DNA from 3 places in the Peribacillus sp. TH16 genome. Region 3 is predicted to be linked to each of the others. Evidence: riboswitches for the same ligand, from Rfam matches in the RefSeq annotation. Region 3 holds a riboswitch; each other region holds the start of a gene.
The links. Region 3 has a riboswitch for S-adenosylmethionine ahead of mtnK (S-methyl-5-thioribose kinase). Riboswitches for the same ligand answer to the same signal wherever they lie in the genome.
Positions count from the first base shown of each region.

Region 1: another riboswitch for S-adenosylmethionine. It lies ahead of metK (methionine adenosyltransferase); the one in region 3 lies ahead of mtnK (S-methyl-5-thioribose kinase).
Region 2: another riboswitch for S-adenosylmethionine. It lies ahead of JFV29_RS10775 (sugar ABC transporter substrate-binding protein); the one in region 3 lies ahead of mtnK (S-methyl-5-thioribose kinase).

Region 1 is NZ_JAEKEM010000009.1:2,211,720-2,215,005, reverse strand. Features, by position in the region: gene pckA (phosphoenolpyruvate carboxykinase (ATP)) at 1-739, opposite strand, end outside; SAM riboswitch class I at 1,293-1,456, shown strand; gene metK (methionine adenosyltransferase) at 1,620-2,813, shown strand; gene JFV29_RS24625 (gamma carbonic anhydrase) at 3,103-3,286, opposite strand, start outside.
Region 2 is NZ_JAEKEM010000002.1:2,242,014-2,245,299, reverse strand. Features, by position in the region: gene JFV29_RS10780 (GTPase domain-containing protein) at 1-1,807, shown strand, start outside; SAM riboswitch class I at 1,904-2,009, shown strand; gene JFV29_RS10775 (sugar ABC transporter substrate-binding protein) at 2,126-3,241, shown strand.
Region 3 is NZ_JAEKEM010000009.1:641,299-644,584, reverse strand. Features, by position in the region: gene mtnA (S-methyl-5-thioribose-1-phosphate isomerase) at 1-403, opposite strand, end outside; gene mtnK (S-methyl-5-thioribose kinase) at 418-1,620, opposite strand; SAM riboswitch class I at 1,701-1,855, opposite strand; gene JFV29_RS17035 (nitrilase-related carbon-nitrogen hydrolase) at 1,979-2,314, opposite strand; gene JFV29_RS17030 (pyridoxal phosphate-dependent aminotransferase) at 2,589-3,286, shown strand, end outside.

The DNA.
Region 1 (3,286 bases), 1.6 Mb from region 3:
TAGTGTCTGCAGATAAAGTTGTTTTACCAGTACCAGACAGTCCGAAGAATAAAGCGACATCTCCTTCACGTCCTACGTTAGCAGAGCAATGCATTGGAAGGATTCCAGCCTCTGGAAGTAGGTAGTTCATGATTGAGAAGATCGATTTTTTCATTTCACCTGCATATTCCGTTCCACCGATTAAGATAGTACGGCGTTCAAATGAAACGATGATGAATGTTTCGGATTGAGTTCCGTCTACTTCTGGATCTGCTTTGAAATTAGGTGCAGAAAGAATCGTGAATTCTGATTCGTGACCTCTTAGTTCTTCTTCATTTGGACGGATGAACAAAGTGTGAGCGAAAAGATTATGCCATGCATATTCATTTACAACTTGGATAGGAAGACGTGATGTTTCGTCCGCGCCAGCGAAACCTTTGAAAACAAAAATCTCTTCTTTTGCTTTTAGGTAGTCAACTACTTTATTATATAGTTTATTGAATACTTCTTCAGAGATTGGTTGGTTTACGGAACCCCAATCTACTTTGTCTTTCACAGAAGCTTCGTCTACGATATATTTATCTTTAGGTGAACGGCCAGTATATTTGCCTGTTTCAGCTTTTACTGCGCCAGTTGATGTCAGAACGCCTTCGTTTCTGCTTAATACTTTTTCAACCAATTGGGGAACTGAAAGTTGAGTTTGCACATTATTTCCTGCCAATAATTGGTGTAACTCATTAGAAACATCTACAGAATTCATATATGAGGTACCTTCCTTTGTTTTAAGTTTTTATATTACAATTAGTATAACACATTCACTTAAATAGTCTATACTATTTATTTTTTTTGTGATATTTTTTATATGGTTTCCTTAATCATTTTTTAAAATGCGTTATGAACCGAGTTCGGGTTCCTGCATATACTTGAATGGAGGAATCTGAACTGGGTGGTGTAATTAGGAAGAAAGCCCATTATCAAGATTAGAATCTTGATCGAATGGGTCTCGTTTCAGGAATATAAAAAAGGTTTTATTCTTTTAATTAATAGGAAGAAATTAAGAAAAGAACAACTTGCTATTACATCAAAAGGCAAAATCCTAAAAAGTTATTATGCGGTTCGAAGTCAGATTTTTCAAGTTCTTTTATCTATGGTAATTTTCTACATTTTCGTTTGTTTTCTACATCGAAAATCCAATAATGACAGAGGATTAGCACATTTTTTATCGTGAAAGCTGTGATGGGGAAAAATGTTCTTTTTCGAAAAGCATTGACAGATTCCGACCAAATACGATAATATCTTAAATTGTACGGATTCTCTTATCCCGAGTTGGTGGAGGGACAGGCCCTTTGAAACCCAGCAACCTGCCATATTGAACTTGACTCCAAGATCAATCGCCGAAAATAAAGCGATAGTTCTTCAAGGAATAGTGGTGATGGTGCTAACCTGAGCAAGGTAAAAAACCCTTGAACGATAAGAGTGAAAGGATAGATGACAGAATTTTAAACCTTTCCTCATTTGCCAGGGAAGGTTTTTGTGTTTTTTAGTAATTCTGTGTCTATAGTTGAAGCTAATAAGGGAAAACGAGTTCCGTAAAAAAATCAGGCTTTTGCCTACAACATACTAACTTCCAAGGAGGAAATATGATGTCAAAGAAACGTCTATTTACTTCTGAATCTGTTACAGAGGGCCATCCGGACAAGATTTGTGATCAGATTTCAGATTCCATTTTAGATGCTATCCTTGCTAAGGATGCAAATGCACGTGTTGCGTGTGAAACAAGTGTAACAACAGGTCTTGTACTTGTTGCTGGTGAAATTACAACGTCCGCTTATGTGGATATTCCACGTATCGTTCGTGATACGATTGCAGGAATTGGTTACACACGTGCGAAATACGGTTTCGATGCTGAAACTTGTGCCGTATTGAGTTCTATTGATGAGCAATCTGCTGATATCGCAGCTGGCGTAGACAAAGCGTTGGAAGCTCGTGAAGGAAATATGTCAGATGAAGAAATCGATGCAATCGGTGCAGGGGACCAAGGGCTTATGTTCGGTTTTGCTTGCAATGAAACAGAAGAGCTTATGCCACTTCCGATTTCATTAGCTCATAAACTTTCATTCCGTTTGTCTCAAGTTCGTAAAGATGAAACGCTTGCTTACTTACGTCCTGATGGTAAAACACAGGTAACGGTGGAGTATGATGAAAATAATCAACCTGTAAGAGTTGACACAATTGTTATTTCAACACAACATGATCCAGAGGTAACTCTTGAGCAAATTCAAGCTGACTTAAAAGAACATGTGATTAAAGCAGTTGTACCAGCTGAATTAATCGATGCTGGGACTAAGTACTTCATTAACCCAACTGGCCGTTTTGTAATTGGCGGACCTCAAGGGGATGCTGGTCTTACTGGACGTAAAATCATCGTTGATACGTACGGCGGATACGCTCGTCACGGTGGCGGTGCATTCTCCGGTAAAGATGCTACAAAAGTTGACCGTTCTGCGGCATACGCTGCTCGTTACGTTGCGAAAAACATCGTAGCTGCTGGCCTTGCTGACAAAGCGGAAGTACAATTGGCATACGCAATTGGTGTGGCAGAGCCTGTATCAATCTCGATTGATACATTCGGAACAGGAACAGTAAGCGAAGAAGTACTAGTTGATCTAGTACGCGCTAACTTCGACCTGCGTCCAGCTGGTATCATCAAAATGCTTGATCTTCGTCGCCCAATCTACAAACAAACAGCTGCTTACGGACACTTTGGCCGTACAGATGTTGATCTTCCTTGGGAACGCACAGATAAAGCTGAAATTTTAAAAGCACAAGCGTAATCAAATAAAAGTAAAAGGTGCCTCGCAACTAGCGAGGCACCTTTTTCAATTGTGAAATGGATTAAATTTGTCGACTAAGGGAATAATTCAAGAAATCCTATTTAAACCAGCCATTTAGTTTTTTTACTCGTGAATTATGTAGTTTTTTACTCGTGAATTTTAGTTTTACTCGTGAGTTTTAGTTTTTACTCGTGAGTTTTGGGTTTTACTCGTGAATTATGTAGTTTTACTCGTGAATTTTAGTGTTTTACTCGTGAGTTATGCAAGTTTACTCGTGAGTTTACATGAATTATTTAATGCGTTCTGCATGTTTATAGTATTGTCCTTTTTCAGCATATTCTCGGACGATACGTTCCATATCCTTGCGATCTTCATCGTTAATTTCGCGTACGACTTTAGCTGGACGGCCGAATGCCAATGTGTTTGGTGGTATGACTTTGCCTTGGGGAACAAGACTTCCAGCACCGATAAAA
Region 2 (3,286 bases), on a different contig from region 3:
TGATACAATTAATGCACTGGTTGTTCAGGATGCAGAAAGTCTGTTAGCAAAATCGCCTAAATTGGGAGGCGGATTGGAAGCGGGCGAAAAACTGTTCAATTCCATTATTCAGTGGGCTGAAGAGAATAACTTAACAGTTGGCAATAAGCTGAAATGGATGGTAGACGGACTTAAGGATACCGAAAATTTCAATCTTCTTCTTGTCGGAAGCACAGGCAATGGCAAAACATCCTTTATTCAGTCACTTGCTGGAGAGAGTATTGCTGCCGAGGACCATTCGTCCCTTGTCAGTGTCAAAGATGGAGATAATCTGGAAATCTATGAAATTACAGATACAGATCACAAAGTCGTTGGTGAGTTAACTGAATTGGATGAAACACGCCGTCAGCGCGGAACCATTGTCGACGTGACCCTTATTAGTGACTACCTAAGAAATAATCGCCTGCGTTTACTTGATACACCAGGGTTCAATGGGGAAAAAAGTGTAGACTCTGATTTCCAAGGGTATTTACAGGGCAGCGATGGATTGATGTTTGTTCTCGATGCACGAGCGCCTTTCACCGGTAGTGAACGAGATTTGTTATTGGAAATTCAAATGATGGCACCGAAACTTCCGATTCATTTCTTACTAAATAAGATGGATACGATTTACAGTGACCAAGTGGCAGTCCGGATGGAAGATGAAACATGGGATAAAGTGAATGCGTATTTCCCGAACGCAAAAGTATTTGCGTTCTCCAAACTTTATGACAGCAAACAGCAGTTACAGGACCTTTCATCCTTCCTTGATTCGAATTATCAAGCTGATAATTGGAAGGAAAGAAGATCTGAGAAGATTCTTGCATTCATTCGCAAAACGTTATCTTACCTGCTAGAAAAACGGGCAGCTAATGAGCGGAAATGCGAGCACTCCATTTCTTGGAATGAGCAGATGGAAGTCAAATTGAATGGAGCCGTCAATCAACTGGCAGATTTGGAAAAAGAAAAAAGTGAAAATATCATAAGGTCGTATCGTTCAATTAAAGAAGAAGTGAAAAAACAGCTTTCTTCAAGAATCCCTGAATTACTAAGAGAATGTTCTAAATCATTAACGGAAAGTAGCGATTTCAGCCAAGTTCATATACAGTTGAACGATGAAATGAATGAGCAGATTCAGGCATATATTTCAGACAAGATTATGCCGCAATATTACCGTTCTCTTCAAGACTGGATTGCTACATCTCAGTTGGAATTTACACAAATTCAACAGTTTATGGATGAGATGAGCACAGGGTTCAATGAATTGTACAAAGAAGAGCGAATTACACTTGCGGGAGACTTTAGAGTTTTGGATGATTGGCGCCGTGATGCGGATCGGATGACAAGCAGTATCCGCATTGAAGACGTTAATATTTTACTACGCCGGACCCCATCGCAATTGCTGCTTAAAGGGGCAGGGAAGCTGTTTGGAGCGATTCCGCAAAATAAAGCTAATATGTACAACCGGTATAAGAAGTACCTAGAAAGTGAAGACTACCAGGATGTTGCAGAGATGATCAGTGACCGTTTCCTTACACAATTCGGATTGTTTGAAAAATCTTTGGATAGAGATATCTCACTTTTCTATCGCGGTTCATTTGCCTTACTTCAAAAAACGATAGAACAAACACAGACTGAAATCAAAGATCATCAGGCAGCACTGGAGCATATGAGAGAAAATCCGGAAGTATACCGTGACCCGATTACTCTATTTGAAGTGAAACTACGTCAGTTAGAAAGACTTGAAAAGATCGAGAAAAAGCGTCTGGCTAAGCTACAAAGAAAATAAGTGTAATAAGAAACATTTTAAATATTCAAAAATCTATTGACTTTACGACTATATCCCTATAAAGTGGTAATTACGAAAAACGTAACACATTATATTCTCTTATCAAGAGTGGCGGAGGGACTGGCCCTAAGATGCCCAGCAACCGTTCCATTAGGAATTGGTGCTAAATCCTGCAAAACAGAAATGTTTTGACAGATAAGAGAGGGACAAGTCTGCAAATCAGCTGATTAAACCTCTCTATTCTAGAGAGGTTTTTATTTTGGGATTTACACCAACCTAATTGATAAGATTAATGAGTGAAAAGTAGGGGGAACTAAAATGAGGAAGTCAATTTTTAAAAGGGTTTTCGTTTCGGTCATAGCTTCGGCTTTGCTTTTAACGGGCTGCTCTTCAGGACAAAGTTCAACAGAATCAAAGAAGGATGAAAAAGTATCTTTTAAAAATGTCCCAGAACGATTTGCAAAAGGGGAAGGTGCCAAAATCAAAGTCATTCGTAAAATTGGCGGAGATGATCATACGGCTCAATATTTAGCTGGAGCGAAGGAAGAAGGAGAAGCATTAGGTTTTCAAGTGGATACGTATACAGCAAATGGCGATACGGCTAAATTCCATGATGCAATCGCCCAGGCTTTACAAGAAGATTATGACGGCTATATTATCTCCCATGGTGATGATGCAGCAACAGTGAATGACGTTCAAAAGTTGGTTGATGCAGGAAAGAGCGTTGTTACATTCGACTCTATTAGCGACTTATCTAAAATTGACGGTGTGACCTTAACTTCACAGGATGATGAAGCATTGGCAACACTGGCTTTTGATAAATTGATAGAAGAACAAAAAGGTGAAGCAGCGATCGCATACCTTTGGGTAGATGGTTTCCCGCCAATGGTGAGAAGAAATGCGGTGTATCAGGAAAAATTAAAAGAAAATCCTGGGATTAAAGAAGTCGAAAGATTCGGAGTAGCATCTGCAGATACTTCGGTTCAGACACAAAATGCGGTAGCCGCAATGTTGAATAAATATCCCAAAGGCAAACTAGATGCGATTTTCGCAACATGGGATGCATTCGCAATTGGAGCGGCTCGTGCGATTAAAGAAGCTGGCCGCGATGAAGTGAAGATATACGGAATCGACGTATCTAATGCTGATCTTCAAGAGATTCAAGCGAAAGGCAGCTCTTGGTCTTACACGGCAGCTGTCGATCCGAAATTGATTGGTGCAGTGAATATGAGGATTTTGGCAAAAAAATTAGCGGGTGAAGAAACACCGCAAACATATGACTTAGAAGCTTCACTTATTTCACAAGAGCAGATTCAAGCTTCAAAAGAAGCGGTCAACATGGCCAACTTGTCCGGTATTGTCGAAGGATGGGGAGTATCAACGGAATTTGAAGAAGAATGGATGAAAGTATTGAAAGATCATTATAAAAAGTAAAAAACAGAGTCATTAGACACTCTCTTTCTAGTGAAGAGAGTGTCT
Region 3 (3,286 bases):
CTTCTGTAAAGATTGCTTTTGCTTCCAGTATAAGTGCCTCTTTGGCAGTTGGAATACTCTTGGCTGCTTGCAAAATGTTTTCCATCCTTTTTAACGCCCAAAAAAGGTTGACTGCAGTAGGGCGTGAAGAAGCTAGTTTTTTAATATGTTTAGTTACATTTTGTTTGAATTCCCCTAAATCAGTTGAACCATCCTGATTCGCTCCAAGTGCGACACCGAATGCTGCAGTTAGACCAATTGCTGGGGCACCGCGGACCTTTAATGTCAAAATGCTGTCAAATACATCCTCAACGGAATAAAGTTTAATGAATTCTGTAATTGTAGGTAAGGCCTGTTGATTTAATAAAGTTATATGAGTATCATCCCATTGAACGGAATAAGGTAAGGCTGTTGTCGTCGTCATATGTAGTTCTCCTTTTAAAGGGTTGAATAGGTAGGCAGTGTATGTTGCTTCAATGCTTCAATCACAGCTGGAACATCCAATTGTTCCCTTTTTTTAATTAAAAAAGCACCAATTTTCAATGTAGCCGTTTTGGCAGCGATTCTTGTTTCTTTATCTTCAATAACATTTAAATCTGCAACATGAGATAAGCCTATTGTTCTCCGAATCAGCTCGCAGCCAGCAAAACCATATGCATCTTTTCTGAATTTAGTGAGCACATATGATAGATAACCATTTACTTGACGAAACGGACTTTTGTTTTGGGTATTCCAAAGACTAGTATATGTCTCTTCAAAAGTATCCCAAAATTCTTGGAGGTGTGTGAAAATTTCCTCTTTTCCAGCGGGATTACGTGTAACTGCCTGGAATAGAATGTTTGCTGTGTATTGGCCAAGATCAAACCCAACTGGTCCATAAAAAGCGAATTCAGGATCAATAATCTTCGTTTCTGTATCACTTGCAAATATACTTCCCGTATGTAAATCTCCATGAAGTAAGGCTTCCTGTTCGGTTTCAAAGCTTTGTTTCAGCTTAGCGACTTCAAGTATTACTTCTTGATCATTCCAAATGCTTTTGGCAGCATCCGTCAATTCTACTTCATACTCACCCGGTAGTTCTTCAAAAAAAGGATCTGTGAAAACAAAAACTTCAGTAATTTTGCAGAGTTCAGGATTCGTGAAGTTTCGGGCCACTTCTTTTTTCGCAGACGGTTCTAAATGCAAATCAGATGTGTAAAATGCCGTTTTGGCAACATACTCACCAATATGTTTCGATAGTAATGGAAATTGATCGCCATCGATTAAGCCTGTTCTCGCTATTTTTAAGTGTGAGAGGTCTTCCATGATTGTGATAGCAAGCTGTTCATCTGAATAATAGACTTGCGGTACAAATTCGGGACAATAGCTCTTGAAATGGATAAGTGCATTTGCTTCAATTGCAGCCCTTTTTAAGGTCAGCGGCCAACTTTCACCAAGTACCTTTGCATAAGGAACCGCTTGTTTGATTATAATTCCTTTTTTTGTGGCTGTGTCTGTAATATGAAAGACATAATTTAAGTTTCCATCGCCTATCTCTCTACATTTTAAAGTGGCATCTGTTTTGACCAACCCTAGTTTTTTTGCAAGGGTTATTGCAGTTTCATTTGACAGTAATTCAAAGTTCGAATGGTTTAAAGTCATTATTTTCCCCTCCAAATATTTAAAATAATAATGAAAAAGCCTCTTTCATATAGAAAGAGGCAGAAGTTTTAGCTTCGGACCTCTTATCTTCCAGAAATATTGCTTTCTGGTGGAATTAGCACCGTGCCCTGTGGATTTATAATCCGGCGGAAACTCCGCCCCATTTCACAATGGTATTACAGTCGGTTGCTGGGCTTCATAGGGCCTTTATCCCTCAGCCTGCTCTTGATAAGAGTAAATGTAAATGTTAATGTTTTCTGAAATTTTAATCTTCGGGAAAATAATATCAACTTTTTAAATAGTTTGTCAATGGGTAATTTAATAATAATCCGCACGACGTTCTTCGAATTCAGTTTTGTTACATGCTTCCGTTACTTTTGAGAGGTCCAGGGTACCTGTTAGGAGTTCTTTCTTCGCCGGCTTCACTTACGATATTCCCCCATGGATCTATAATCAGGGATTGTTCGGCAAATAGTTTAATAAAATCGGACCCTGAACGATTTAATGCTAAAACGTAGGCTTGGTTCTCCATGGCACGGCTGACCCTATATCGGTCCCTAATAATCGAGGCTCGGTTTGGGCCACTCGGCGGATACGAATAGAACTTCCGCACCTTGAACGGCATGGACTCACTGACATCCTTGTAAACGTATGTTATAACAAATGAATGTAATCGTTTTTTCTGCTTCTTCATCCGCAATCTCATTCAACCTAGTTAATTCGTATCCAACTGTTCAAAGTTCAGGTAAAATAACTATATCCGGATTAGATTAGACGGCGTTTTCTATCCATTTGTACTGCGAAATGAAAGTTAATATAGGGTTATCCAAAGGCATATCCATTTGGTGGAAGGAGATTTTCCATTTCATTTTTTAAAACCTCTATATGTAAAAAAACACTTTACAAGACTATGATAAACATATATCATTTGTGACTAGAATTTCAAGAAATTTCAGAGAAGGTGTTTAATGATGCAATTCGAAAAATCCAGACAGCTTCAGGAACTACCCAAGCAGTTTTTTGCTTCTCTAGTTGCAAAAGTTAAGGCAATTACAGAGCAAGGTCATGATGTCATTAATTTAGGGCAGGGAAATCCTGACCAGCCGACGCCAGAGCATATTGTGAAAAGTTTGCAGACTGCTGCAGAAAATACAATAAATCATAAATATTCTCCTTTCCGAGGACATCAATACTTAAAAGAAGCTGCGACTGTCTTTTATGAACGTGAATATGGTGTCAAGTTAGATCCTAATAGTGAAGTGGCTATTCTATTTGGTGGAAAGGCAGGACTTGTCGAACTTCCACAATGTTTATTGAATCCCGGGGATACGATTCTGGTACCTGATCCAGGCTATCCTGATTATCTATCTGGTGTAGTTTTAGCCCAAGCAAAAACAGAATTCATGCCTTTGACAGAAGAAAATGATTATCTTCCGCATTATGGAGAAATACATACAGAAACCCTTGAAAGAGCCAAAATGATGTTCTTGAACTATCCGAATAATCCAACTGGAGCATCAGCAACTGAGGGTTTTTTTGAGGAAACCGTCTCGTTTGCGAAAGAACATTCAATTTGTGTGGTTCACGACTTTGCTTATGGAGCGATTGGATTTGATGGAAAAAAACCGATTAGTTTCCTTCAAGCAGAGGGGGCAAAAGATGTAGG